Regions from separate parts of the Allobosea sp. RAC05 genome, predicted to be linked through region 3. Evidence: riboswitches for the same ligand, from Rfam matches in the RefSeq annotation. Region 3 holds a riboswitch; each other region holds the start of a gene.
What was found. A riboswitch is a leader RNA that binds a small molecule or an ion and turns the genes downstream of it on or off. The one in region 3 is predicted to bind thiamine pyrophosphate.

Region 1 (9,511 bases), 1.5 Mb from region 3:
TCCGACGAGATCGTCGTGCTGGAGCGCCCGGCGCTGCGGATTCCGCGCGAGCGCTACATCGTCGATGCCGATCAGGCCGATGAAAACCTGATCTACGATACGATCGTCGCCCCGCCGCTCGGGCCGATTCCGCGCCGCTACACCCTCGACGAGGTCCGCTACTCGCCGGATCTGCGGGCGCAGATGCGCAGCGTCGATATCGACACGGTGACCTTCGCGACCGGGTCCTGGGACGTGGCGCCCGGCCAGGCGCAGCGGCTGTCGGTCATCGCCGACTCGATCCGCCGCGCGCTTCAGGCCTCTCCCAACGAGGTCTTCCTCGTCGAGGGGCACACCGACGCCGTCGGCTCGGACATCGACAATCTCTCGCTGTCGGACCGGCGCGCCCAGTCGGTCGCCGAGATCCTGACGAAGGATTTCGGCGTCCCGCCGGAGAACCTGACGACGCAGGGCTATGGCGAACAGTATCTCAAGGTCGCCACGCCGGAGGCCGAGCGCCTGAACCGCCGCGTCACGCTGCGGCGGATCACGCCGCTTCTGGCAGGGCAGGGCGGCTGACCGGGCCAGCCCTCACGCGCGATACGGAGGTCCGCCGCGAGGCGGCCTTCCTGAAGGGCACACCCCGCTTTCACGGCATCGCGTTCACGAAGGCTCAACGTCCCGCGCCTATCACCGGAGCAAGGGAGGATCCCCCATGAGTGACTCCATGGCCATCGCGCAGACCTTTGCCGCGACGCAGGCGACCGCCACGCAGCAGGCGCTGCAGACCATCATGCTGAGCCAGCAGGCTCAGGCTGATCAGAGCGTCGTCGCCCTGCTCCAGCAGAGCGCCGAGCAGATGCAGGCGGTTCTTCCCGCAGGACAGGGCCAGTCCGTCGACATCACCGCCTGAGCCGGTTGCGCATCGCCGCCCACCCGCCTAACCTCGATCCCGTTCCGAGGGGTGCCCGCAAGGGCTGAGACGGCTTCTCAAGCCGAACCCATCGAACCTGATCCGGGTCATACCGGCGGAGGGACTGGAACGCGGCGCATGCCCGCATTGCGACCGCATCACAGCGCTTGAACCGCTTTCGACGCCGGATCTCCTGACCTCAAAGGCGGAGATCCAAAATGCCTTCCCAGCCAACCAAAACCTTCGGCGCTCCGACCGGCGTCACCACCGGGCCGATCACCGGCTCGCGCAAGATCTATGTGCCGGCGCCACAGGATGATGCGATCCGCGTGCCCTTTCGCGAGGTGCAACTGAGCACCGATGCCGAGCCTCCGGTGCGCCTCTACGATCCCTCCGGCCCCTACACCGAGACCGACGTCGCCATCGATCTCAATGCGGGCCTGCCGCAGATCAGGCGCGCCTGGCTCGACCGGCGCGGCTTCGAGGCCATTGCGGGACGCGCCGTCACACCCGCCGACAACGGCCATGCCGCTCCCGCCCAGAGCGTGCCGTCCTGCCCGGCGCAGCGCCCGGTCCTGAGGGCGAAGCCCGGCCGGATGGCGACGCAATACGAGTTCGCGAAGGCCGGCATCGTCACCCCCGAGATGATCTATGTCGCCCACCGCGAAAATCTCGGCCGCGCCGCGATGCTGGAGGGCGCCTGCGAGCGCCATGCCGATGGCGAGAGCTTCGGCGCGAGCCTCCCCGACTTCGTCACGCCCGAATTCGTGCGTGAGGAGATCGCGCGCGGGCGGGCGATCATCCCCGCCAACATCAACCATCCCGAGCTGGAGCCGATGGCGATCGGCCGCAACTTCCTGGTCAAGATCAACGCCAATATCGGCAATTCGGCTGTGACCTCGGGCGCGGCCGAGGAGGTCGAGAAGCTGGTCTGGGCGATCAGGTGGGGCGCCGACACAGTGATGGACCTGTCGACCGGCCGCAACATCCACGCCATCCGCTCCTGGATCCTGCGCAATGCGCCGGTCCCGATCGGCACGGTGCCGATCTACCAGGCGCTGGAGAAGGTCGGCGGCGACCCGGTCAAGCTCGATTGGGAGGTCTTCAAGGACACGCTGATCGAGCAGGCCGAGCAGGGCGTCGACTACTTCACCATCCATGCCGGCGTGCGGCTGGCTTACGTGCCGCTGACGGCCAGCCGCGTCACGGGCATCGTCTCGCGCGGCGGCTCGATCATGGCGCGCTGGTGCCTGGCGCATCATCGCGAGAGCTTCCTCTACGAGCGTTTCGACGAGATCTGCGAGATCATGCGCGCCTATGACGTCTCGTTCTCGCTCGGCGACGGCTTACGTCCGGGCTCGATCGCCGACGCCAATGACCGCGCCCAGTTCGCCGAGTTGGAGACCCTTGGGGAACTCACCACCATCGCGTGGGAAAAAGGCTGCCAGGTGATGATCGAGGGCCCCGGTCATGTGCCGATGCACAAGATCAAGGAGAACATGGAGAAGCAGCTGCGCGAATGCGGGGAAGCCCCCTTCTACACGCTGGGACCGCTGACGACCGACATCGCGCCGGGCTATGACCATATCACCTCGGGGATCGGGGCGGCGATGATCGGCTGGTATGGCTGCGCCATGCTCTGCTACGTCACCCCCAAGGAGCATCTCGGCCTGCCCGACCGCGACGACGTCAAGACCGGCGTCATCACCTACAAGATCGCCGCGCACGCCGCCGATCTCGCCAAGGGCCATCCGGCGGCCAGGCTCCGGGACGACGCGCTCTCCCGCGCCCGCTTCGATTTCCGCTGGGAGGATCAGTTCAATCTGGGGCTCGATCCCGATACGGCGCGTGCCTATCACGACGAGACGCTGCCGAAGGACGCCCACAAGGTCGCGCATTTCTGCTCGATGTGCGGGCCGAAATTCTGCTCGATGAAGATCACGCAGGATCTGCGTGCCGAGGTTCTGGCGATGGACGATACGCAGCGTGCGGCGCTCGACCGGGCGGCGGGCATGGCCGGCAAGGCGCGGGAATTCCGCGACCGCGGTGCCAGCCTCTATCTGCCGGCGGAGTAGGACCCACGGTCCCCAAGCCGGCCGCCTGAGGGAAGGGGGTGCTCGCCGCCCCCTTCCGGAACGGCTGCGAATCCCGCACAATCGAAGGCGATGCGGCTCTCCCTCTTCAAGCGCAAGCCCGATCCGGAGCAGATCGAGGTCTCCCATGCCGGGGTTCTGTATCCCGTGCAGATCAAGCGGCGGGCGAGCGCGCGGCGGATGACGCTGCGCGTCTCGCAGGCCAGCGGCGAGATCACGCTGACCCTGCCGGAGCGGGCCGATTTCGCGGCGGGCCGGCTCTTCGCGGACAATCATGGCGGCTGGATCGCGGCCCGCCTCGCCAAGCGCCCTCAGCTCATTCCCTTCGAGCCGGGCCAGACGATCCCTGTCCGCGGCACGCCCCACCGCATCGTCCATTGGAGCAAGGCGCGCGGGCTGACCCGCGCCACGACCGACCAGGACGGCGCGCCGATCCTCGCGGTCGCCGGCGAGAGCGCCCATGTGCCGCGCCGGATCAAGGATTTCCTGCGCCGTGCCGCGCTGGAGGATCTCGAGGCGGCGGTCGCCCGCCACACCGCCGCGCTCGGGATCCCCGCCCGCCGGATCACCATCCGCGACACGACCAGTCGCTGGGGCTCCTGCTCCTCGCAGGGGCACCTCAATTTCTCCTGGCGGCTCATCCTGGCCCCGCCGCTGGTGCTGGACTACCTCGCCGCCCATGAGGTCGCCCATCTCAAGGAGATGAACCACTCGCACCGCTTCTGGGCGCTGACCCACAAGCTCTGCCCGCGCACGGAGGAGGCCGAGGCCTGGCTCAAGCGCCATGGCGCGGGGCTGCATGCCTATGGGTGAACTCGACAGCCCTTGGCGCGAAGCCTAGAGGAATGCGCCTTAATCCTCGGGCAAACCCGTCATCCTGGACAAGCGGCGAAGCCGCGCAGATCCGGGATTCATCATAGGGTCGTGACGGCGCCCCATGATGGATCCCGGCACTCCGCTTCGCTTCGGCCAGGATGACGAGGTGGTTTCGAGCCAGGACGAGCCGTGACCCGCATGACACTCCGCCCCGACACGCTGGCGATGACCGCCGTTCTCGCCATGCTGACGGCGCTGGGCCCGCTCTCGACCGACTTCTACCTGCCCTCGCTGCCCGACATCGTCCGCGTCATGGAGACCGACGTCGCCGGGGCGCAGGCGACGCTCTCGGCCTTCCTGTTCGGCTTCGCGGGCGGGCAGATTCTCTGGGGGCCGCTCTCCGACCGGCTCGGCCGCCGCCCGGTCCTGCTGACGGGGCTCGCCCTGTTCACGCTCGCGACTCTGGCCTGCGCGCTGGCGCCCTCGATCGAGGCGCTGACGGTGGCCCGCGCCGTCCAGGCGCTCGGTGCGTCGGGACCGATCGTGCTCGGCCGCGCCATGGTGCGCGATCTCTATGAAGGGCCGCGGGCCGGCCGCGAACTCGCCCGCATGGGCATGATCATGGGGCTGGTGCCGGCGGTCGCGCCCGTGCTGGGCGGCGTGCTCCAGCAGGCCTTCGGCTGGCGCTCGACCTTTGTCGCCTCGCTCGCCTTCGCGGCTGTTCTCGCCGCGGTGGTCGGCTTCCTCCTGCCGGAGACCCTGCGGACCCGCTCGCGCGAGCCCCTGTCGCTGCTCGCCATCATCCGCGGCTTCGGCACGCTGCTGCAGAACCGCGCCTATCGCGTCTATGTCGCGCTGACGGCGCTGGCCTATGGCGGGCTCTTCGCCTTCATCTCGGGCTCGTCCTTCGTGCTGATCGGCATCCACGGCCTGACGCCGGCGCAATACGGCCTGTCCTTCGGCTTCGGCGTGCTCGGCTTCATCCTCGGCACCATCCTGGCCCAGCGCCTGGTCGGGCGCCGCGGCATGGACGGCGTCATCGCGCTCGGCGTCGTCTGCCTGGCCGCCGGCGGGCTCGCCATGCTGCTCTGCGTGCTCACCGGCTTCGCCGGACCCTTCGGCGTCATCGTGCCGATGGCGCTCTATGCCTGCGGCGTCGGGCTGACCATGCCGCAGGCCCAGGCCTCGGCGATGATGCCCTTTCCGGACCGGGCGGGCGCCGCCTCCTCCTTCACCGGGCTCTGCCAGATGCTGTTTTCGGCCTGCGTCGGGCTGCTCGTCGGCCACGCGCTGAAGAGCGGCGCGCTGCCGCTGCCGCTGGTGATGTCGGCGATCGGCGTCGCCGCGCTGGTGCTGTTCAGGGCGAGTGCGGCGATCCGCGCCGCCAAGGCCTGACGGCTCAGCCGCCGAAGAGCCGCTCCAGGAAGTTCTTCTCCCGCGGCGCCGGCGGCACCCAGGCGCGGTCGCTGTCGGTGGTCTGCGTAGTGGGCGCACGCGTGCTGGCGACCGGCGCCCCGCCGTCGAAGATCGAGCGCGGCGTGCCCTGCCAGAGGCCACCGGGCAATGGGGTCGGCTGCAGCCCGGCATGGGCCGCCTTCATGTATTTGCCCCAGATCTCGGCGGGAAGCCCGCTGCCGGCGACGCGCTTCATCGCGCTGTTGTCGTCATTGCCGAGCCAGACCGAGGTTACGAGCCTCGCCGTGTAGCCGACGAACCAGGCGTCGCGGAAATCCTGCGTGGTGCCGGACTTGCCGCCCACCTCCCAGCCGGGGATGTTGGCCTTGGCGCCTGTGCCGCTGACCATCACCTGATGCAGCATGGCGTTCATCATCGACAGGGTCTGGGGCTGGATCACCGGGCCGAAGCTCGTCGCCGCCCGCGCATAGATCACCTTGCCGGCGGAGGACTTCACCTCCCGGATGACATAGGGCAGCACGCTCTGGCCGCCATTGGCGAAGGTCGCATAGGCCGCCGTCAGCTCGACCGGCGTTACCTCCGAGGTGCCAAGCGCCAGCGAGAGATTGGGCTGCATCGCCGAATTGATGCCGAGGCGCTGGGCGGTCCGGATGACCTCGCGCGGCGTCACCTCGTTGATCAGCCGCGCGGCGATCGTGTTCAGCGAATGCGCCAGCGCGGTCTGGAGCGTGACCGGGCCGCGATAGCTGCGCGAATAGTTCTCCGGCTCCCAGCCCTTGAAGGAGACCGGGCTGTCGTCGCGGATCGTGTCGGGCGTCAGGCCCTTTTCCAGCGCCGCGAGATAGACGAAGGGCTTGAAGGCCGAGCCCGGCTGGCGCTTGGCCGCGGTGGCGCGATTGAACTGGCTCTTGGTGTAGTCGCGCCCGCCGATCAGGGCGCGGATGCCGCCGTCGCTCGCCATCGAGACGACGGCGCCCTGGCTCACGCCCTGCTTGGCGCCCTGCGCCGCCAGCGCCTCGACCAGGATCGTCTCGGCCGAGGCCTGCAGCTTGGTGTCGATCGTCGTCAGCACGGTGACATCGCCCTCGACCGCGCCGATGAAGTCGTCGAGCACGTCCATCACATAGTCGGCGGCATAGTTCACCGAGCCCGCGCCGATGCGCTCGGCGGCTTCAGCCGGGGCGACGAGGGCCGTCTTGGCGGCGTTCTGCGAGATCAGCCCCTGGTCGGCCATCGCGGCGATGACGAGCTGGGCGCGCTTCTCGGCGGCTTCCGGGTTGCGGTTGGGGGCCAGACGCGAGGGCGCCTGCACGAGGCCCGCCAGCATCGCGGCCTCCGCGATCGTCACCGAACGCGCCGATTTGTTGAAATAGCGCTGCGCCGCGGCCTCGACGCCATAGGCGCCCGAGCCGAAATAGACGCGGTTGAGGTAGAGTTCGAGGATCTGGTCCTTGCTGTAGGTCCGCTCCAGCCAGAGCGCCAGGATCGCCTCCTGGATCTTGCGCGCGGCCGTGCGCTCCTGCGTCAGGAACAGGTTCTTGGCGAGCTGCTGGGTCAGCGTCGAGCCGCCCTGCACCCCGCCGGCGCGGCGCAGATTGTTGACCAGAGCGCGGCCAAGACCGATCGGGTCGATGCCGAAATGATCGTAGAAGCGCCGGTCCTCGATCGCCACGAAAGCCTTGGGCAGATAGGGCGGCACCTCGCCGATGGTGATGGTGCGCCCGCCGGTCTCGCCGCGATTGGCCAGCAGCGAGCCGTCTGCGGCCAGGATCGCGATGTTGGGCGGCCGCTTCGGCACGGTGAGCTGGTTGATCGGCGGCAGCTGCGCCGCGTGATAGGCGACGAGCCCGCCCAGCCCGATCGCGCACCAGAGTCCGAGCACCAGCGTCCAGTAGAACAGTCCACCGAGGAAGGAGCGGCCGCGGCGTCCGCGCCGCCGGCCGCCACCGCCGCCGCTGCGCTTGTCGCGTCGCGGCGGCTGGCGCGCCTCGTGGCGCGGCGGGGCGCGGTGGCCGCGGGAGGGGCGATCGTCGTCGGAGAGGCGCATGTCGAAATCGTCGCGGCTTTCGCCCCGTCCTGTCCCGAAGGAGGGCTCGCGCCGCTCGGCCCGTTTCGTCCGGTCGTTCATCCTGCCCTGTCACGCCGAAGGCCGCCGGAGGTCACGGCCGGCCGGATGCCCACACAAGAGTTAAACATGGCGCTTTTAAGGGGTGGTTAAGCCTGCAGAGCCTTCCAGTCAGGGTTTGCGTCGCGGGAACGTGAAGATATTGCGCGGATGCAAGACCCACCTGGCGACCGCGGCGCCTTGCGGACCCTGCGACAATCCGTCATCACCGCTCGAAAAATCGACGGGAATGGAAATGCCCGGGCAATCCACCGAGCTGCGGACGGCCCGTCCCACCTGAGATCCCGTACTGGAAAGAGAAACCCATGCCTTCCCTCGATTCCGTCAAGCGCTTCGACCCCTACTTCCTTGCATTGCTGCGGATATTCACCGCGCTCAGCTTCATCTCCCACGGCACGCAGAAGCTCCTCGCCTTCCCGGCTGCGCCCTCCTGGGGCATGCCGGCCGCCTTCTCGCTGCCCTGGATCGCGGGCGTGCTGGAGATCGTCGGCGGCGCGCTGGTTCTCGTCGGCTTCCTCACCCGTCCGGCCGCCTTCGTGCTGTCGGGCCTGATGGCCGTGGCCTACTGGATGGCCCATGGCTCGAAGGGCTTCTATCCGATCCTGAACGGCGGCGAGGCTGCCATGCTGTTCTGCTTCATCTTCCTCTACCTCTTCGCCGCCGGCCCGGGCGCCTTCAGCGTCGACGGCCTGCGTCGCCGCGCCTGACAGGCCGAGCGGGGCATGGCCCCATGAGAAAGGCCCGCCATCCGGAAGGATGGCGGGCCTTTTGTCTTTGCAGTGGAACGCAGATCAGACCGCGCCGGCGATCCAGCGCGAGAGGTCGCTCTTGGGCGCGGCGCCGACCTTCTGGGAGGCCAGCTTGCCGTCCTTGAACAGCATCAGGGTCGGGATCGAGCGGATGCCGAACTGGGCGGGGATCGCCTGGTTCTCGTCGACATTCATCTTCACGATCTTGACCTTGCCGTCCATTTCGCCGGCGATCTCCTCGAGTGCCGGGCCGATCATGCGGCAGGGGCCGCACCACTCGGCCCAGAAATCGACGACGACCGGCTCGGTCGACTTGAGGACGTCCGCCTCGAAGCTCGCATCGGTGACTTTGCTCGTAGCCATGGGCGTTTCGCCTTTTCAGAGAGGGGTGGCGGGAGCGCCGCCTTCGTTGGGCAAGCTAGGAACGCGCCCCCGCGGGGTCAAGGCGCTGCCGCTGCGGGGGCGGCCCTGTCCACGGGTCATGGCGCAGCATCAGGTGCCGCCCGAGACGAGGCTCGCCCCGACATTGATGGCGAGCGCCAGGATGCTGGTGTTGAAGACGAAGGCCAGGATCGAGTGCACCAGAACGAGCCCGCGCGCAGCCCGCGTCGTCACGGCGACGTCGGAGGTCTGCGAGGTGCAGCCGATCGTGTAGGCGAAATACAGGAAATCGACGTAATCCGGGTCGCGCTCGCCCGGAAAGTCGAGGCAGGGCCCGTCCTCGCCGGCGTAGTAGGTACCGGCATAGTGCAGCGTGAAGAAGGCGTGCAGCAGGGTCCAGGAGCACAGGATCGTGATGCCGCCGAGCGCCAGATGGAGCCCGCGCTCGCCCGGTGGCAGGCCGCCGAGGCCCGACAGTTGCATGCCGATCGCCGCGATGCTGGCGGTGGCGGCGAGGCAGGCGATGACGAGGATCGCGAGCCCGCCCTCGTCCTGCCGGGCGGCGCGGGCGCGAATCTCGGGGACGCTCTCGTTCAGCATCGTTGCCGCGATCATGGCGAGGTAGAGCACAGCCCCCGCATCCCAGGCGACCAGCAGCCGCGTCGTCCAGCTCCAGCCCGACGGCAGCGCCAGCGCGAGCCCGGCCATGGCCGCGAGCGCCAGAAACAGGCGCGGGCGGACGCGCAGGGGGCGCGGGACCAGTCTCATGCCGCGTTCATCCCCGCTGCACCGAGCTGGGCGAGCAGCGTGTCGAGCACGGCGGCCTCAGGCTCCAGCCGCGTCAGCGTCGCCGTGTAGACCAGCAGCGCGCGCACCCGCCGGCCGGGATAGATCTGCCCGACCAGCGCCCGGTAGACGGCGAGCTGCGCCAGCGTGGTCGGCGCGATGGCCTTAAGGTCGCGCGGTGGCCGTGCGGTCGTCTTGAAATCGGCGATGATGACCTCCTCGGGCAGGATGGCGAGGCGGTCGATCTGTCCCG
Region 2 (9,511 bases), 2.4 Mb from region 3:
GAAGGGCGCGGGCTCGATCGTCAACATCGCCTCGGGCGCGGGTTCTGTCCGCGGCATCCCGAACCGCTACGCCTATGGCACGACCAAGGCGGCGGTGATCGGGCTGACCAAGGCGGTCGCGGCCGACTTCATCAAGAAGGGCATCCGCTCGAACGCGATCTGCCCGGGCACGATCCAGTCGCCCTCGCTTGACCAGCGCATCAAGGATCTGGCGACCTCGACCAAGACCACGGAAGCCGCCGCGCGGCAGGCCTTCATCGACCGTCAGCCGATGGGCCGGCTCGGCACGGCGCAGGAGATCGCCTGGCTCGCCGTCTACCTCGCCTCCGACGAGGCGAGCTACACCACCGGCCAGATCCATCTCGCCGATGGCGGCTTCGCTCTCTGAGCGCACAAGAACAACAACAGGGAGGAAGCCCATGCATATTCTCGTTCTCGGTGGGGCCGGCATGGCCGGCCGCAAATTCATCGAGCGTCTCGCCCGTGACGGCGCTCTCGGCGGAAAGCCGATCGCGAAGGTGACGGCGCAGGACGTCGTCCCGGCGCAGGCGCCCAAGGGCGCGGCCTTCGCTTTTGATGCCATCGTCTCGGATCTGTCGGTTCCCGGCGAGGCTGAGAAGCTGATCGCCTCGCGGCCCGGGCTCATCGTGCATCTGGCGGCGGTCGTCTCGGGCGAGGCCGAGGCCGATTTCGAGAAGGGCTACAAGATCAACCTCGACGGCACGCGCTTCCTGTTCGAGGCGATCCGCCTGACCGGCGACGGCTACAAGCCGCGGGTGGTCTTCACCTCGTCGGTCGCCGTGTTCGGTGCGCCGTTCCACGACAAGATCGGCGACGAGTTCTTCACGACGCCGCTGACCAGCTACGGCACGCAGAAGGCGATCTGCGAACTGCTGCTCTCCGATTATTCGCGCCGCGGCTTCTTCGACGGGCTCAGCATCCGCTTCCCGACGATCTGCGTGCGGCCGGGATCGCCCAACAAGGCGGCGTCGGGCTTCTTCTCCAACATCATCCGCGAGCCGCTGAACGGCATCGACGCGGTGCTCCCCGTGTCGGACCAGGTGCGCCATTGGCACGCCTCGCCGCGCTCGGCCGTCAATTTCCTGCTCCATGCCGCGACCATGGACCTGGCGGCCGTCGGTCCCCGCCGCGCGCTGAACATGCCGGGCTATTCCTGCACGGTGGCCGAGCAGATCGAGGCGCTGCGCAAGGTCGCGGGCGACGGCGTCGTGGCGCGCATCAAGCGCGTGCCCGATCCGGTGATCGACAAGATCGTCGAGGGCTGGCCGCGCAATTTCGACCCGCAGCGGGCGATCGCACTCGGCTTCAAGGCCGAGTCGAGCTTCGACGAGATCATCCGCATCCATATCGAGGACGAACTCGGCGGGACGTTCGTGAAGTAGGTCGAACTGTTCGTCATGCTCGGGCTCGACCCGAGCATCTCCTGATCGAGATTCCCGGGTCGGCGCAGAGCGCCGCCCGGGAATGACGTGGAACGCTTACGCCGGGCAGGGTTCGCACGGCGTGTCGATGGCGACGGAGGGCTCGATCTCCGGCGCATGGGTCCAGCCGCTCGTGCCCCAGCTCTTCAGCGCCGCCCAGGTCGAGCGGTCGAGCCGGTACTGCTCGCAGGGGAAGAGGCCGCCGCGGGCCGGCAGAGACTTCAGGAACGAGCCCTCGGCGCGGAAGCCCGACTTCTCCAGCACGCGCTTGGAGGCGGGGTTGATGACGCGCGCGTCGGCCTCGATCGCCTTGATCTCGCTCAGCGAGAACACGGTATCGATCAGCGCCTGGGTGGCCTCCGTCGCCAGCCCCTTGCCCCAATGGCCCGTGCCCAACCAATAGCCGATGAAGGGCACGCCCGTGGCCTGGCGATGCGCGCCGATCATGCCGATCAGCTCGTTGGGCTTGGACCGCGGCGTGATCGCCAGCACCAGATGTTCACCCAGCGCATTGCCCTTGCGCATGGCGAAGATGAAGGGCTCGACCGCATCCACGGGGTAGGGATGCGGGATCGAGGCCGTCATCTCGGCCACGGCTTTCTCCCCGGCCTGACGCAGGATGGCGGAAGCGTCCGCCATGCGCGGCCAGCGCAGCCAGAGGCGGCGGGTCTCGAGCCGGAAGACATCGTCGCGGGTCAATTCGGGGAACATCGGGTCTCTCCGTCGGCGCAAACGAAAAAGGGAGCTGGGATTTGGTCCCACCTCCCTTTCGCTGACCTTGGGTGACCCCGTAGAGGGCTGGACCCCTGATCCGTTCCGGTTCGATGGAACCGGCGGATCGGAGAAGTCCCTATCCGCCGTCTTATTCTGCGGCCTCTTGGGCCGGGACTACGTTCACGAAAGCTCGGCCGAGTTTCGTCGTGAATCGGACTCGGCCGGCCGTGGTCGCAAAGAGGGTATGGTCTTTGCCCATGCCGACATTGACGCCGGCATGCCAACGGGTTCCGCGCTGGCGGATGATGATGTTGCCCGGAATGACGGCCTGGTCGCCGAACTTCTTCACGCCGAGGCGCTTGCTTTCGGAGTCGCGACCGTTGCGGGACGAGCCGCCTGCCTTTTTGTGAGCCATAACGCCCTACCTCAAAACTGATGTGGTCTCTCTAACCCGAATCGGCGGCAAAAGCCAGCCGGTTCGGGCGGGGAAGCGAAAACGGGACTGACGGGAGGCGTCAGTAGTCCTCGCCGGAAGCCAGCTCGGCCTGGTCGGCCTTGGCCCGCGGGGGCTTGCCGGCCAGGAGCTCCTTGGCCTGCACGACCCACTCCTCGCGGGTGGCGCGGCCGCGGAGCTTGAGCTCCTCGTCCCACTTGGCGACGTCGGCCTCGGTCCAGGCGGCGATGTCGTTCCAGGAGGTGATGCCGGCGGCGCGCAGCTTCTTCTCGATGGTCGGGCCGACGCCCGAGATCAGCGAGAGGTTGGAGGCGTCCAGCGCACCGGCCTCGGCCTTGGCGGCCTTCGGAGCCTTCGCGGCGGGCTTGGCCTTGGCCTCGGCAGCGCCGGCCTGAAGCGCGACGGCCGAAGCCTCGCCCTTCTTCATCTCCGGCTTCTTGCCGCCGGTGAGAATGTCGGTGATGCGGATGACCGTCAGCTCGGCGCGGAAGCCACGCTTGCGCTTCGAATTCTGGCGGCGACGCTTCTTGAAGGCGATGACCTTGTCGCCGCGAGCCTGCTCGACGATCTCGGCGGCAACCGTGATCTCGGAGAGGGCCTTGGCGTCGAGCGTGGTCTTCTCGCCGTCGGTGAGCATCAGCACGGTGTCGAAGGCGACGGTGTCGCCCGGGTTGCCTTCGATCTTGGCGGTGGTGATGCGATCGTTGGCGGTCACGCGGAACTGTTTTCCGCCGGTCTTGATGACTGCGAACATTTTATCCTCCATGTTCGGCCCCGCCCTGTCACGGCCTCGACGAGGCGCATGCGGGACGGCTTTTTGGCAGTCGTTACGGGTCAGGGTTCGCTCTCGAAGGCCCCGGCTCGCGCAGGGCGAGACGAAAGGGCCAAAAGAGATCAGGCGCGGGTTTCCCCACGCCGGACGAGGCTCGATAGTCGCTGGGGTCGCAGAGGTCAAGCGAAAGCGTCGCGAACCCTGCCGAATGCGACGCGGCAAAGACGGCGCGGGACAGAATGCGTCCGGCGCGCGAGCGAAGGCTTGTTTTGGCCGAACGCCGCGTGTAGTAACCAGCCCGCTTCGACCGAAGGCGACCGCGGACAGGTGGCAGAGTGGTTGAATGCACCGCACTCGAAATGCGGCATACCCGCAAGGGTATCGGGGGTTCAAATCCCTCCCTGTCCGCCATCATCCCGCTCAGGGTATGATCCAAAAAGGAGTTCTGAAAAATCAGGGGCTTGCAGCCGCCCGAGTGGTGCACACGGGTGGTACGCAATGGCTCTCGCAATGTCGCGCCCCTGGAAGCATCCCAAGACCGGAATCCACTGGTTTCGCAAGCGCGTCCCGGGCGCGCTCGGCGCCCTGATCGGCAAGACCGAGGAGAAGCAGAGCCTCTGAACCCGAGACCCGTCCGAGGCCAAGCTCGAACAGGCGGAGGTGTTCGTCGCCGTCGAGACGCGCCGGGCCGACCTGAAAGTCGGCCCGCGTTCGCTGAGCGAGCGCGAGGCGCAGAAGGTCACCCGATCCGCTCACGACACCTGGCTCGCCCGCGATCCGATCAGCCGAGGACTCGATAGGGCCCGAGACGCGCCGCATGGCGCTGGACGAGGTCGAGGCCGAACGCAGTGGGGCGCAGCGCCGGCGCCCGGTCATGGATCTCGATGCCGGCGCGCGCGCCGAACAGGCGCTTGCCGTAGCAGATCAGGCTTTCAAGGGACTGCATGATGAAGACCGTCGTCGCCAGCATCTCGCGGTAGGCGGCTTCGGCGCTCTCCTCGTTACCGGCGTTGAGCCGCGCATGCGCGGCCAGTGCATAGTCGATCGTATCGGGGGCGAGGATCATCCCGGCGCAACCGGCACGAAAATTATCGATCAGTTCGAGGCCGCCGCGGCCGTTCATGACCGGCAGTTGCCCATCCGTCGCCTCGATCAGATGCCGGATCTCCACGACCGAACCCTCGCCCTTGACGAGGCAGATATTCGGATGCTGCGCGACCAGCGCGCGAATGTCATCGGCGGAGAGGCCGCGCCCCATATAGGCCGGCGCGTTCTGGATCGCGACCGGCAGCGACGTCGCCTCGGCGACGCGCCCGAAGAAGCGGATGTACTCTGCCGCGCCGAAGCTTCCGACCATCGGTGGCTGCAGGATCACCCAGTCGGCCCCCGCCGCCTCGGCCGCGCGGACCTGCTCGACCTGCTCTGCGACCGACGAACCGAAGATCGTGAAGGCCAGTGGTACGCGCCCGTTCGTATCCTCGGCGACCCACTCCATCACCATTCGCCGCTCGGTTACGCCGAGCTTCGAGACCTCGGTCGCGAGCCCTAGAGCCGCCATCCCGTGGACGCCGAGCCCGAGACAGATCTCGACCTGCTTGCGCATCGCCTCGCGGTTCAGCCGCTCCTGCGCATCGAACAACGCATAGACGATCGCGTGAATGCCCGTGAATGGCGGCTTGAAGTCCATCTCGTTTCCTCCCCGTGGTTCAGCATTGAGGCGCGACCCTACCGCAGGTGGCGTTTAAGTTATTCAATTAAAACGGTTATCGTCACTGAGACAGCGGTCACGATCGGCGCCGCTCGTGATCCCTCTCTGAACGGTGATAGGCCATCCATGTCAGCGGGTTAAAGGCAGAATTCGTGGGGTCAATCTTTGGCGCTTCGTCACAGTCTACGAGCCCAACCGGGGTTGAGTGCGGGCCCTGTGAACCCGCCTGGGTCCGCTGGACGACAGGTCACAGGACTGGTACACGCGATCAAAATCTGCGGCTCTCAAGTTATTGAATTTATTGATCTCTCTGGAGAATTTTGACAATCCCTCCCGGTCCGCCACTTCCCCGCCGCCGAAGGATTTTCCAGGATACCTCAGGCGAGTCGCTGCCGTTCCGGACGGCGAGCTTTTGCCGTGCACCCTCTTCAGGGCCGATGGCGCTGCGGTCTCGGCGGCTCTGCCACCGCCGCGGCTGCATGACAGTTGTTTAGAGGGTCTTCCGTGGAAACGTCGCTCTACCTGCCGGTTAAGGCGTTCCTCGAGGCGCTGGGCTACACCGTCAAGGGCGAGGTCGGGCCTTGCGATCTCGTCGGGGTGCGGGCCGGCGACCCGAGCGTGGTGGTGATCGGCGAGCTCAAGCTGACCTTCAATCTCGAGCTGATCCTGCAAGGCGTCGACCGCATGAGCATCGGCGACGAGGTCTGGCTGGCGGCGCGGCTGTCGGCCCGGGGCAAGGGCCGCGAGAGCGATCCGCGCTACCGCAATCTCTGTCGCCGGCTCGGTCTCGGGCTGCTGGGGGTCGCCGCATCCGGCCAGGTCGACGTGCTCGTGTCCCCGGTTGCACCGACGCCGCGCAAGGACCCGAAACGGCGGTCCCGTCTCGTGGATGAACACCGGCGTCGCCAGGGCGATCCCGTCGTTGGCGGCGGCACGCGCCGACCGGTGATGACCGCCTATCGCCAGCAGGCGCTGGCCTGCGCGGCGGCAATGGTGGAGGGGCCGCAACGGCCGCGCGACCTCAAGCCGACCTGCCCGGACGCGCAGAAGATTCTGCACCGCAACGTCTATGGCTGGTTCGAGACAACGGGTCGCGGCGTCTATGCGTTGACCGCGGCGGGGCGGGATGCGCTCGCGACATGGCGACCGGCGCTGCAATCCGGGGCCGCTTCCGCAGCCGAATGACGGATCGGCTCGCCGGTTTCGTGGCGGCCGGCGAAGGTCCCGTGACGCTTCCTTGACAGCGGGGCGGGCGCGCCATCATGGTGGCCGCTGTTCCAAGGGGTGCCTCGCGAGGAGGCTGAGATTCCGCCGGTCGGGCTTTTGTCCGACAGCGCGGTGACCCTCCGAACCTGATCCGGGTCATGCCGGCGTAGGGATGCGGGACATCGGGCGGCGCCACGACGCCCCTTTTCCAGGCTCACGCCGTCATTTTCGGATCGTCAGGCTTAAGGCCCGGCATGTTGCCGGGCGACGGGCCTTGCGGGAAGGCGCGAGCGGACGTGACGCAGAGCGAGATCATCGAGGCCCTGCTGGCCTTCATCGAGCAGGACGACGCGTCCGAGGCGGCGTTCGAGCGCATGGCGCTGGCCGTCTTCGCTTATCAGTTCGCCCACAACGCACCCTATCGGTGCTTCGCGATCCAGCGCGGGCGCACCACGCTCACCGTCCGCAGCTGGCGCGACATTCCGGCCGTGCCGATCAGCGCCTTCAAGACCCTGACTCTGAGTTGCACGCCGCCCGAGGCGGCCGTGCGCATCTTCATGACCAGCGGCACGACGCAGGGCGGGGTGCGGGGCAAGAGCCACCACCCGACAATGGCCGTCTGGGACCGCTCGATGCTGGTGAATTTCCGCCGCCGCTTCATGGCCGGGCGGGAGCGCATGGCCATGGGCATCCTCTTCCCCGACGAGCAGGCGATGCCGAACTCCTCGCTGGCGCGTTACCTGGCTCTGGCGAAGCAGGAATGTGGGACGCCTGACAGCGAAGGCTTCATCGGTGCAGACGGGCTCGACCTGCCGCGGCTTATCGCGGCGCTGGAGCGGGCGCAGGCCTCGGGCGAGCCCTATGCGCTGCTCGGCGCGAGCTTCAGCTTCGTGCATCTGCTCGACGCGCTGGCGGCGCAGGGACGGCGCTTCGCGCTGCCTGCCGGTAGCCGCATCCTCGACACCGGCGGCTTCAAGGGCCAGTCGCGCGAGATGACGCCGGATGCCTTCTACGACGCGCTGTCGGCGGCGCTCGGCGTGCCGCGCGAGGCTTGCATCAACATGTACGGCATGACCGAACTCAGCACGCAGTTCTATGATGACGGCAATGCGACCTGCCCGCCGGTGAAGTCCGGCCCGCACTGGATCCGCAGCCGCGTGGTCGATCCGGTCAGCGGGCGCGACCTGCCGGAGGGAACGACCGGCGTGCTGGTCCATCACGACCTCGCCCATTTCAACTGTGCCTCCGCGATCCTGACCGAGGATGCCGGCGTGATGGTCGAGGGCGGCTTCCGGTTGCTCGGCCGCGTCGACGGTGCCGATTCCAAGGGCTGTTCGGTGGCGGTCGAGGAATTCCTGCGGGCGGCGCGGGGCTGAGGCGGTGATCGAGACCGCGGGGCATCTGCCGGGGCTGCCGGCCGGCGAGGTCGCCTGGCGGACGCTGGACTTCAGCGCCTGGGGCGAGCGCGTGCAGGTGCGGGTTCCGGAGCTGACCACGGCGCAGGCCGGCGCGCTCGCCAGCCATGTGCGCGAGCAGGCGCGGACCTATCTCAGGACGCTGCCGGTCGCGCAGATCGTCGCGACGCTGGACGCCGCCATCGCCCGGCTGCTCGACCGGAACGATCCCTGGCGGCGGCGGGCGGAAGCCGTCTTGCCCATCGTCACCGGCTATGACCGCGAGAGCGTTCGCCTTGGGCTGTCGGGCTATCTGCGCAGCTTCCGCGCGCCGCAGCTGCAGCGCTTCCTGGCCGAGGATTTCGCCAACCCGGCCGTGCTCGACGGTTTCCAGCCGGCGATGAAGGGCGGCTTCACGCGCGCCCAGGGGCCGCAGCTCCTGCTCCATATCTGGGCGGGGAACGTGCCGGGCCTGTCGCTCTGGAGCCTGATCTGCGGGCTCCTGGTCAAGGCGGGCACGGTCGGCAAGGTCGCGAGCGCCGAGCCGCTGTTGGCGGGGTGGTTCGCGCAGATCATCGCCGAGATCGACCCTAGGCTCGGCCAATGCCTGGCGGTGGTCTGGTGGAAGGGCGGCGACGCGGAGGCGGAGCGTGCCTGGCTGAACCAGGCCGACACGATCGTCGCCTATGGCGGCAATGACGCGCTGACGGCGATCCGCGAGCGGGTGCCGGTGACGGCGCGCTTCCTCGCGCATGGGCACCGGATCGGGTTCGGGCTGATTGGTGCCGAGGCGCTCGACACGCGCCGGGCCGGGCCGCTGGCGCGGCTCGTGGCGCAGGATGTGGCGCGCTGGGAGCAGCAGGGCTGCTACTCGCCGCAGATGCTGTTCGTCGCCCGGGGCGGGGCGGTCTCGCCACGCGAATTCGCCGAGCGCGTCTCGCAGGAGCTCGGTGCGCTGCGGCTCCGCCATCCGCGCCGCGCGCTCTCGGTGGCGGAGGCGGCCGGCGTTGCCGCCTGGCGCAGCCGCGAAGAGATGCGCGGCTTCGACGAGGACGGGACCGTGGTGCTGGGCGAGGCCGGCGATGGCTGGAGTGTGGTCTTCAACGATGCCGCCCAGCCACTCGCGCCGAGCGCGCTCAACCGCACGCTGAAGATCGTCGCCGTCGACAGCCTCGATGCGGTGCCGGCGCTGGTTTCGCCCTCCCGCGCCTATCTGCAGACCGCGGCGGTCGCGGCCTCGCCGCGCGAGCTGTTCCGCATCGCGGCGCTGCTAGGGGACGCGGGCGTCACCCGCATCTGCGGCTTCGGGGCGATGGCGGCCCCCGAGGCCGGCTGGCACAATGACGGGCGCTTCAACCTGCTCGACTTGGTCAGGCTGACCGAGATCGAGCAATCGGCCGAACGGGCCGCCGACGACCTGGCACCCTATGTCGAGTGAAGCCTACCCCGACGCCTTCGTCGCCCTCGAGGCGGTGGATTTCGGCTATGGCGCAGAGGCCATCGTCGACGGCGTCGACTGGGCGATCCCGCGCGGGGCGTTCCATTGCCTGGTCGGGCGCAGCGGCAGCGGCAAGACGACCCTGCTCAAGCTGGCGGCCGGCCTGCTGGCGCCCCGGCAGGGGCTCGTGCGGATCGACGGCGTGACCCTCGACGGGCCGGGGCCGCGGATCGGTTTCGTCTTCCAGCAGCCGACGCTGCTCGACTGGCTCAGCGTTCTCGACAACGTCCTGCTGCCGCTCTCGCTGAAGCGCAGCGTGGGCGAGGCGGATCGCGAGACGGCGCGCGCTTTGCTCGACCGGGTGGGCCTGTCGGCCTTCGCGG
Region 3 (9,511 bases):
ATAGAGCCGTCTCAGCTTCTTCTGGTTCATCACGATGCCCTGGCGGTCCAGCATGACGTGGATCCTGCGATAGCCGAACCGCCGATGCTCCGTCGCCGCGGCCTTCATCGCCTCGCGCAACAGGGCATCGTCCGGCCGGGTGCTCGTGTAGCGCACCGTCGAGCGGTCGATCTTCAAGGCCAGGCACGCTCGACGCTGGCTCACCGCATGCACCGTGCAGGCATGAGGGACCGCCTTCCGCTTCGCATCGGGCGTCACCATTTTTGCGGCGACATCCTTGAGGATCCCGTTGTCGAGCCTCTGTTCGGCCAGCGGCTTCTTGAGGCGGGCGTCCACAGCGTAAACCCGTTCCGGGTTGATCGCGACGTCCTCTAAGGTCTTCAGCCGGCGTGCATCCGACACGTCCATCCCGCCATACTTGGCCTTGAACTTGTCGAAGGTCGCCGAGGAGATGCCGTGCTTGCGGGCGACGTCAGCCGTCGCCGCTCCGGCCTCCTGCTCCTTCAGCATCCCGATGATCTGCTCCCCGTAAATCGTAAGGGGCGCACTGTCCGTCTCCTTGTATGACGGACTCTGCTCAAATCTGGAGGAGGATCAGGGTCTCAGCTCAGTCGGTCCGAATCTGGTCGGGCTGGGTCAGGTACTGCAGCAGCATGCGATACTTCGCTCGCTGGGCCCATCTGACGCCCGTGCGGTCGAGATCGTCCAATATGATTGACGATGGCATCGAACGCAGTGCGCGCTTCCGGGGGCAACCTCAGAGCGCGAAGCGTCTCAAAAGCCTCCTCGATGACGATCAGAACCGTTCTCGCCCGTTGGCGGGCGACCAGCGGGCTCTTGGTTCTCAGCGAGCGCCGGACGTCCGTCTTCCCGAGGCTCGCGGCCAGTTCCACTGGAACCGCCTTGCGGATCCAGAAGACGTGGCTGCGCCTCGACAGACAGGCTCGGTCGAATCGATGCATACGAGAAACGCCCCCGTGCTGTGACGGGCGGCTGTGACAGAATCGTCCTCGGGAGAGACGATCCACGTACGCAATATCAAGGGCTTAGGAGTGGCGGAGACGGAGGGATTCGAACCCTCGATACCCTTGTGGGGTATGCTCATTTAGCAAACGAGTGCCTTCAGCCTCTCGGCCACGTCTCCGTTGGATGCTCTATGCCCGATGGCCGGGCGCTTTGACAAGCCGTCGCAGCGCGCTTTCGCGCAGCTTTTGCGGCGGGGAGGCGGTGGCAGGCCGGGGCGCCGGGCCGGGGCTACCGGATCGTGACCGGAAAGCCGACGAAGCGACTGGACAGCCCCGCCGGCACTGGCTATACCGCGCCCACCAACAGGGACGCGGCTTTCGCATCCCCGGCGCCCAGATAGCTCAGTTGGTAGAGCATGCGACTGAAAATCGCAGTGTCGCTGGTTCGATTCCAGCTCTGGGCACCATTCCCTTCCTGATTATCGATGGTCTCCGCCCACTCGCCACGGGTCCGCACCACTGCGCTTGGCCTCGCCTGATCTGGCGCGCGGCGACCCGCCCCTCTGCGTCTGCATGTCGGGCGCGCCGCTTCCGGCGTTGAACCGCGTCTCCGGCTGTGGTCGTCTCGGGCCCAACAAGCCGCCGCGGCCCCGATGGTCGCGAGCGGAGGCCCGGGAGGACAGCCATGCGCATCGCCAGAATCGAACCCTTCATCCTGCATATCCCCGTCACCGGCGGGTCGATCGCCGATTCGACGCATCGGATCAGCCATTGGGGCGTCGTCGGCACCAAGATCGTCACGGAGGAGGGGCTGGAGGGCTATGGTTTCACCGGCACCCATGCCGATCTGCCCTCCGACCGGCTGATCACCGCCTGCATCCGCGATTGCTACGCCCCGCTGCTGGTCGGCGAGGATGCCTCGGAGAGCAACCGGCTCTGGCTCAAGCTCGCCCGGCACCCGGCCCTGCAATGGGTCGGTCGCGCCGGCATCACCCAGCTCGCGCTCGCTGCGGTGGATGTCGCGCTCTGGGATCTCAAGGCGAAGAAGGCCGGCGTGCCGCTCTGGCACCTGCTCGGTGGCGCCAGCAAGCCGAGGCTCGAGGCCTACAACACCGATATCGGCTGGCTCTCGATCCCGAAGGACCAACTGATCGAGGGCTGCCGGAGGGCCGTCGAGCAGGACGGCTTTCACCGCATCAAGGTCAAGGTCGGCCATGCCGATCCCGGCATCGACATCGGCCGGCTCGAGGCGGTGCGGCGGGCGGTCGGCCCGCATGTTTCGCTCGCCATCGACGGCAACGGCAAATGGGATCTGCCGACCTGCAAGCGCTTCTGCGCCCGGGCCGAGCCGCTCGACATCTTCTGGTTCGAGGAGCCGCTCTGGTATGACGATGTCGGCTCGCATGCCGCGCTCGCCCGCGACACGTCGATCCCCGTCGCACTCGGCGAGCAGCTCTATTCGCTGGACGCCTTCCGCGCCTTCATCGCGGCGGATGCGATCCACTATGTCCAGCCCGATGTGACCCGGCTCGGCGGCATCACCGAATACATCCAGGTCGCCGATCTCGCTCTGGCGAGCCGCCTGCCGGTTGCGCCCCATGCCGGCGAGATGAGCCAGGTCCATGTCCATCTCGCCTATTGGCACCAGGCGACGCCGGTCCTCGAATACATCCCCTGGATCAAGGACGCCTTCGAGGAGCCGGCCAACGTCGTCGATGGCTGCTTCCTGAAACCCCAGCGGCCGGGCGCCGGCACGACACCGACGAACGACGCCTTCGCTCGCTTCGCCAAGCCGCTGGGCTGATGCTGCCGCTCGGCTGACGCGCGCAGGGCGGCTCGGCTGCGCCGGCATGGCGCCGGGCTTGCCGCTGGGCAACGTCGGACCTAAATTGAGGTCGATCCGTTGGGGTGCCGCAAGGCTGAGAGGCGCAAGTCGCCAACCCATCGAACCTGATCCGGATAATGCCGGCGAAGGGAACGGTCGTCGCAGCGTCGCTTCACCCGTCCTGCCACGGCCGCAGCCTTCACGGCCGCGAGGGTAGGGCATGCCGCACGCATCCATTCCGTCTCGATCCCCGGCGCCGCTGCGCGTCGGCATCGTCGGCGCCGGCGTCGTCGGCCTCGCCTGCGCGGTCGAACTGCTCGGGCGCGGCGCCGAGGTCGAGATTTTCGAGCGCGGCGAAACGGCCGGGGCCAAGGCCTGCTCCTGGTGGGCCGGCGGCATGCTGGCGCCCTGGTGCGAGGGCGAGAGCGCCGAGGAACCGGTGGTCCGGCTCGGCCAGGAGGCCGCCTCCTGGTGGGAGCGCCATGTCGAAGGCGTGGTCCGCAAGGGCACGCTCGTGGTCGCTCCCAGCCGTGATCGCGCCGAACTGCGCCGCTTCGCCAGCCGCACCTCCCATCTGGTCGAGATCGAGGCCGAGGCCATCGCCGCGCTCGAGCCCGATCTCGCCGGGCGCTTCGGCAAGGCGCTGTTCTTCGAGAGCGAGGGCCATCTCGATCCGCGCCTCGCGCTGGCAGGACTAGCGGCGAAGGTGATCGCGCTTGGCGGGCGCATCCATTACGGCCGCGAGGTCGCGCCCGAGGACGTCGCGGCTGACGCGGTGCTGGATTGTCGCGGGCTCGCCGCCCGCGGGGCGCTGCCCGATCTGCGCGGCGTCAAGGGCGAGATGCTGCTGCTGCGCACCCGCGACGTCACCCTGTCGCGTCCCGTTCGGCTGCTGCATCCGCGCATCCCGCTCTATGTCGTGCCGCGGGCGGACGGCATCTTCATGGTTGGCGCGACGATGATCGAGGGCGGCGACCGCGGCGCCGTCACCGCGCGTTCGATGCTGGAACTGCTCGGCGGCGCCTATGCGCTGCATCCGGCCTTCGGCGAGGCGCAGATCGTCGAGATCGGCGTCGATGCGCGCCCAGCTTTCCCCGACAACCTGCCGCGCTTGACGCGCCGCGGCCGGGTGATCCATGTCAATGGCTTCTATCGGCACGGTTTTCTGCTGAGCCCCGCGATGGCGCGGCTGGCGTCGGACGCCCTGCTCGATCCCGCCAGCATCCCGGAGAGGCTTCATGACGTTGCTGCTTAACGGCGAGCCGCGCGAGGTCGCCGCCACCACGCTCGAGCAGGCGCTGGCCGAGCTCGGCTATGCCGGCAAGATCGTGGCCACCGCGGTGAACGGCGACTTCGTTCCGGCCCGCAAGCGCGAGACCGTGACGCTGGCGGAGGGCGACCGGATCGAGGTCGTCGCCCCGATGCAGGGCGGCTGAGAGGATCACCGACATGGCGAGCTTCTATGGTTTCGAGCCGAAGAGCCGGCTCTTCCTCGGCACGGCGCAATACCCGTCCCCCGCCATCCTGGCGGAGGCGGTGAAGGCGTCGGGCGTCGAGATCGTCACCGTCTCGCTGCGGCGCGAGGCGGGCGAGGGCGGGGCAGGGCAGGCCTTCTGGTCGCTGATCCGCGATCTCGGCGTGCGCGTGCTGCCCAACACGGCCGGCTGCCACGGCGTCAAGGAAGCCGTCACCACCGCCCAGATGGCGCGCGAGGTCTTCGGCACGAACTGGATCAAGCTCGAGGTCATCGGCGAGGACGACACGCTCCAGCCCGATGTCGTCGGGCTGATCGAGGCGGCGCGCATCCTCACGAACGATGGCTTCGAGGTCTTCCCCTACACCACCGAGGATCTCGTCGTCGGTGGCCGCCTGCTCGATGCCGGCTGCGAGGTGCTGATGCCCTGGGGCGCGCCGATCGGCTCGGGGCGTGGACTCAACAATGTCTACGGCCTGCGCAGCATGCGCGCGCATTTCCCCGGCATCCCGCTGGTGGTCGATGCCGGCATCGGCCTGCCATCCCACGCCGCCCAGGCGATGGAGCTGGGCTATGACGCGATCCTGCTCAACACCGCGGTGGCCAAGGCGGGCGATCCGGTGCTGATGGCGCAGGCTTTCGCGAAGGCAATCGAGGCCGGCCACCAGGCCTTCCAGGCGCAGCCGATCGAGGCGCGCGACATGGCCGCGCCCTCGACCCCGGTCATGGGCAAGGCGTTCCTCTCATGAAAGCATCCACCGTGAAGCTCGACCCGTTTTATCCGATCTTCGACAGCGCCGACTGGCTCGCCCGCATGCTGCCGCTCGGCGTCAGGCTGGTGCAGCTGCGCGTCAAGGACCGGAGCGAAGCCGAGACCGGCCGCGAGATCGCCCGCGCGAAGACGCTCTGCGCAGAAGCCGGCTGCGTGCTGGTCGTGAACGATTACTGGCGGCTCGCCATCGAGGAGGGCTGCGACTTCGTCCATCTCGGCCAGGAGGATCTCGACGGCGCCGATCTCGCCGCCATCCGCAAGGCCGGGATGCGGCTCGGTGTCAGCAGCCATGACAAGGCCGAACTGGAGCGTGCGCTTGGCACGCAGCCGGACTATATCGCGCTCGGCCCGGTCTATCCGACCATCCTGAAGGCGATGAAATGGGCGCCGCAAGGGCTTGAGCGCGTCACCGAGTGGAAGCGCCGCCTCGGTGACATCCCGCTCGTCGGCATCGGCGGTGTCTCGCTGGAGCGCGCGCCGGGCGTCTTCGAAGCGGGCGCCGACATCGTCTCGGCGGTCACCGACATCACGCTGAACGCCGATCCGGAAGCGCGGCTGAAGGCCTGGATCGCGGCGACGCGCAGTCGCGCCGCCTAACCCCGGCCAGCCTGACTCCGAACCACCCTCGTCATCCTGGACAAGCGGCGCAGCCGCGCGGGCCGGGATCCATCATAAGGCACCGACAACGCCCGATGATGGATCCCGGGACGACCTTCGGTCGCCCAGGATGACGGTGTGGTTCCGAGGGCGACGAAATCGCGCTCAAACGCTCTCCGCCGCCGCATGCCCGTCGACATGGCCGAGGCTGCGCTCGGGATCGAGCCGGTCGCGGACGCGCTGCTTCAGCACCTTGGAATCGGGGAAGCCGCCCTCGCTCTTGCGGTCCCAGATCAGCTCGCCCTCGTAATGGATCTGGAAGATGCCGCCGGTGCGCGGGATCAGCGCGACCTCGCCGAGATCCTGCCCGAAGGTCGAGAGCAGCTCCTGGCCGAGCCAGGCGGCGCGCAGCATCCACTGGCACATCGAGCAATAGGTGATGGTGATCCGGGGCAGGGGGCGGGCGGCGGTCTCGGTCATGGGCGTCAGGCTTTCGCAGGATGGGCGTGGCCTTCGAGACCATGCTTGGCCCACCCGGCGCAAGGCCGTTCCGGCATGGCCGCTCAGCGGGGAATGCCGAAGCGCAGCGCGCCGCCGTCGCACAGCCCGTCCGACAGGATCAGCGCCTCATAGGGACGCCCCGGCTCGTCCGAGAGCACGGCGATCGCCTCCGGCTTGATCTCCTCGTCGCAGCCGCGCAGCGTGACGCCGCCGAGATCGAGGCTCGCCAGCGGCCGGATGGTCTCGTCCGCGCCCGTCCAGTGCAGCACCGCAAAGCCGCGGCCCTCATTCGCCTTGTCGTCGTCCGGCCCGGCCAGGATCAGGAGGCCGTCGCCGACGGCCACGAGATCGCGCACCGAGCGTCCCGGCCCAAGCGGAAGCGTGAACAGCTTCGGATCGGCCGGACCACTCTCGAACAGGGCCTTCTTGTCGACCGACAGGACCTTGGCACCGTCCTTGGCGACCGGCCCCCGGAAGCCGACGAAGAGCCGCTCGCCCTTCACCGCCAGCCCCTCGATGTTCACGCCGTTGCGGCCGGGCGGAACCGTGCCGAGGCACATGCCGTCGCCGACATGCGGCTTGAGGCCGGGGAGAGTGCCCATCAGGCGCCACAGGGCGTCCTTGTCGGCGATGTCCTTCGGCCGGCCGGAGCCGTCGAGAACGGCGCGCCCGGTCTTCGGGTCGAGCCCGAAGCGGATGAGATGGCGGCTCTCCGGATTGCTCTTGCAGTCGCTGCGCTTGGCGCTGTGCGATCCCGCGACGTAGTAGAAGCGCCCGTCGGTCGCCGCCGCCTCCGCGTCGAGCTCGACCTTGCCCGGCAGCAGCACGATCCGCTCGCCCTGGGGACGCAGGGCGGCGCCCTCCAGCGTCAGGTAGCGCGCCTCGCCGCCTTCGTCGAAAACCGCCAGGCACAGACGCGGGGCGCCTACGGGGAGGGGCGGACAGGCGATCCCGCTCAGCGACTGCCGCGTCTTCTTCGGCTTGCTGGCGAAGGCGAAACCGTCGCCAGCCTCGAGCGGGCCGGCACTCGGCCGGATCGCCGGTGGCTCCGCCGTCTGTGTCGAAGCGGCTGGCGCGAGCGCGACGCACAGCCCGATCAGCACGGTGGCCCCAAGCATCCTTCGCATCGTCATGACCGGCGCCCCTCTGATCGAGTTGCAGCAGAATAGGCACTAATCTCGAATTAATGCAACCAAAGGTTGCGATGAGTCAGCCGCCATAGCGCCGCTGGAGATGCGCCTTGAACACCGAGGCATCGAGCGGGCGGCCGGTCGCCTGCGTCAGCAGATCGTCGGTCTCCAGCAGGCAGCCCTGGCTGTGGATATGGCTGCGCAGCCAGGCCAGCATCGGCGCAAAATCGCCCCGGCCGATGCCGGGCAGGATCTCGGGCTGGGCCTGGCAGGCGGCCTCGAAGATCTGGGCGGCGGTCATGGCGCCCAGCGTATAGGTCGGGAAATAGCCCCAGCCGCCGCTCGGCCAATGCACGTCCTGCAGGCAGCCGAGGCGGTCATGGGGAACGGTGACGCCGAGCAGATCCTTCATCCCAGCGTTCCAGGCGGCGGGAAGCTCCGACAGCGGCATCGCGTCGGCGATCAGCGCCTTTTCCAGCCGGTAGCGCAGGATGACATGGGCCGGATAGGTCACCTCATCGGCATCGACGCGGATGAAACCGGGCTCGACCTTGGTGTAGCGCCGCCACAGCGCCTGGGTCTCCCAGGCCGGGCCGGAGCCTCCGAAGGCTTCGCGCATCAGCGGCGCGGCATAGGCGATGAACTCTTCCGAGCGGCAGGCCTGCATCTCGACCAGAAGCGACTGGCTCTCATGCAGGCTCATGCCACGGGCCTGGCCGACCGGCTGATGGAGATAACCCTGCGGCCGGCCCTGCTCATAGAGCGCATGCCCGGTCTCGTGCAGCACGCCCATCAGCGCCTTGGCGAAATCGGCCTCGTCATAACGGGTGGTGATCCGGACATCATTGTCGGCGCCGCCGCAGAACGGATGGGTGGAAACGTCGAGCCGCCCGCGCTCGAAATCATAGCCGAGCGCCGCCATCATCCGGAGGCCGAGCGCCCGCTGCGCCTCGATCGCGAAGGGCCCTTCCGGATCGGGCGTCTGCGGGCGCCGCGCCTGAACCGCCAGCACCTCTTGCGTGAAGCCCGGCAGGAAGGCGGCGAGATCGTCGAAGAGCGCATCGATCTTGGCCGAGCGCCCGCCCGGTTCGTAGTCGTTCAGCAGCGCGTCGTAAGGAGACAAGCCCAGCTTCTCGCCCTTGGCCCGACCGATCTCGCGCTGAATCGTCAAAACCTCGGCCAGATACGGCAGCAGGCCGGCGAAATCGCTCTCTGCCCGCGCCTGCCGCCAGCGCATCTCGCAGGCCGAGATCGCCTTGGAGGAGGCCTCGACGAGATCGGCCGGCAAGGCGGTCTCGACGGTCCAGAGCCGCCGGATCTCGCGCAGATTGGCCCGCTCCCAGGGCCCGAGCCCGTCCTGCACCTCGGCCTCCGCCAGCCAGTCGCCGATGCGGGCATCGGTGGTCAGCCCGTGATGCATCACCCGCAGCAGCGCCAGGCTCTCGGCTCGTGTGCCGGCCGCGCCCTTGGGCATCATCACGTCATTGTCCCATTGCAGGATGCCGATGGCGTTCCCGAGCGCGGCGGCCCGGCCGAAATGGGCGGAAAGGTTCGCATAGGCGGTCATGGCGTGTCCTCGGGTCTCGATTGCGGGCCGCCACGGGTGCAGCTAGCATTCGTCATCTGATGCGGCGCTGGAGCGTGAACCCCATGGCGGTCAAGGCTTCGGCATGTGCCGGTCTGCTGTTCCTGTGCGCCTGCCAGGGCACCATCCCGACCTATGGCTTCCAACCCCTGGCGGGACCGCCGGCCATCCCGTCGGGCGAGGCCGATGCGACCTGCCTCGGCCGTGCGGCGGCGGCCAAGCGCGCGGCGGCCGCCAACATCTGGGCCCAAGGCGGCGAACCCGCCTATCACCAGACCTACGCCGCCTGCATGGCGTCCTTCGGCTGGAAGCGCATCGTGGTCAGCTCCTACCGCTACGGCTGAGCCTGCCTCAGCCGAACAGCGTCTTGAACTGCCGCGGCTGCGAGCGGAGATACTGGTTGGGCACCTTGACCGTGGCGCCGAGCTGAGCGGCGGCATGCCAGGGCCAGCGCGGATCGTAGAGGATGCCGCGCGCGATGCCGACGAGATCGGCGTCGCCCGTGCCGACGATCGCCTCCGCCTGCTCGGCCTCGGTGATCAGCCCGACCGCGATGGTCGGCAGGCCGGTCGCCTGCTTCACCGCCCGCGCGAAGGGCACCTGGTAGTTCGGACCGAGCGGGATCTGCTGCGCGCCGGAATTGCCGCCGCTGGAGACATGGA

Region 1: another riboswitch for thiamine pyrophosphate. It lies ahead of thiC (phosphomethylpyrimidine synthase ThiC); the one in region 3 lies ahead of thiO (glycine oxidase ThiO).
Region 2: another riboswitch for thiamine pyrophosphate. It lies ahead of BSY19_RS26155 (LuxE/PaaK family acyltransferase); the one in region 3 lies ahead of thiO (glycine oxidase ThiO).

The regions. Positions count from the first base shown of each region.
Region 1 is NZ_CP016464.1:700,741-710,251, forward strand. Features, by position in the region: gene BSY19_RS28550 (OmpA family protein) at 1-558, shown strand, start outside; gene BSY19_RS06835 (hypothetical protein) at 695-892, shown strand; TPP riboswitch at 930-1,034, shown strand; gene thiC (phosphomethylpyrimidine synthase ThiC) at 1,111-2,967, shown strand; gene BSY19_RS06845 (M48 family metallopeptidase) at 3,058-3,798, shown strand; gene BSY19_RS06850 (multidrug effflux MFS transporter) at 4,000-5,196, shown strand; gene BSY19_RS06855 (transglycosylase domain-containing protein) at 5,201-7,345, opposite strand; gene BSY19_RS06860 (DoxX family protein) at 7,648-8,049, shown strand; gene trxA (thioredoxin) at 8,134-8,454, opposite strand; gene BSY19_RS06870 (DUF1345 domain-containing protein) at 8,584-9,240, opposite strand; gene addA (double-strand break repair helicase AddA) at 9,237-9,511, opposite strand, start outside.
Region 2 is NZ_CP016464.1:4,785,037-4,794,547, reverse strand. Features, by position in the region: gene BSY19_RS26195 (SDR family oxidoreductase) at 1-388, shown strand, start outside; gene denD (D-erythronate dehydrogenase) at 420-1,403, shown strand; gene BSY19_RS26185 (GNAT family N-acetyltransferase) at 1,500-2,153, opposite strand; gene rpmA (50S ribosomal protein L27) at 2,305-2,571, opposite strand; gene rplU (50S ribosomal protein L21) at 2,672-3,364, opposite strand; tRNA gene BSY19_RS26170 (tRNA-Ser) at 3,704-3,793, shown strand; gene BSY19_RS28545 (hypothetical protein) at 3,881-4,003, shown strand; gene BSY19_RS26165 (dihydrodipicolinate synthase family protein) at 4,164-5,069, opposite strand; gene BSY19_RS26160 (DUF2161 domain-containing phosphodiesterase) at 5,595-6,275, shown strand; TPP riboswitch at 6,361-6,486, shown strand; gene BSY19_RS26155 (LuxE/PaaK family acyltransferase) at 6,593-7,672, shown strand; gene BSY19_RS26150 (acyl-CoA reductase) at 7,677-9,128, shown strand; gene BSY19_RS26145 (ABC transporter ATP-binding protein) at 9,118-9,511, shown strand, end outside.
Region 3 is NZ_CP016464.1:2,238,777-2,248,287, forward strand. Features, by position in the region: partial or broken gene BSY19_RS27025 (transposase) at 1-534, opposite strand; gene BSY19_RS28650 (DUF6538 domain-containing protein) at 603-962, opposite strand; tRNA gene BSY19_RS14065 (tRNA-Ser) at 1,054-1,144, opposite strand; tRNA gene BSY19_RS14070 (tRNA-Phe) at 1,357-1,432, shown strand; gene BSY19_RS14075 (mandelate racemase/muconate lactonizing enzyme family protein) at 1,651-2,769, shown strand; TPP riboswitch at 2,860-2,959, shown strand; gene thiO (glycine oxidase ThiO) at 3,050-4,045, shown strand; gene thiS (sulfur carrier protein ThiS) at 4,029-4,226, shown strand; gene BSY19_RS14090 (thiazole synthase) at 4,240-5,013, shown strand; gene BSY19_RS14095 (thiamine phosphate synthase) at 5,010-5,633, shown strand; gene BSY19_RS14100 (Rdx family protein) at 5,799-6,113, opposite strand; gene BSY19_RS14105 (DUF3616 domain-containing protein) at 6,197-7,252, opposite strand; gene BSY19_RS14110 (carboxypeptidase M32) at 7,344-8,831, opposite strand; gene BSY19_RS14115 (hypothetical protein) at 8,915-9,193, shown strand; gene BSY19_RS14120 (NADH:flavin oxidoreductase/NADH oxidase) at 9,201-9,511, opposite strand, start outside.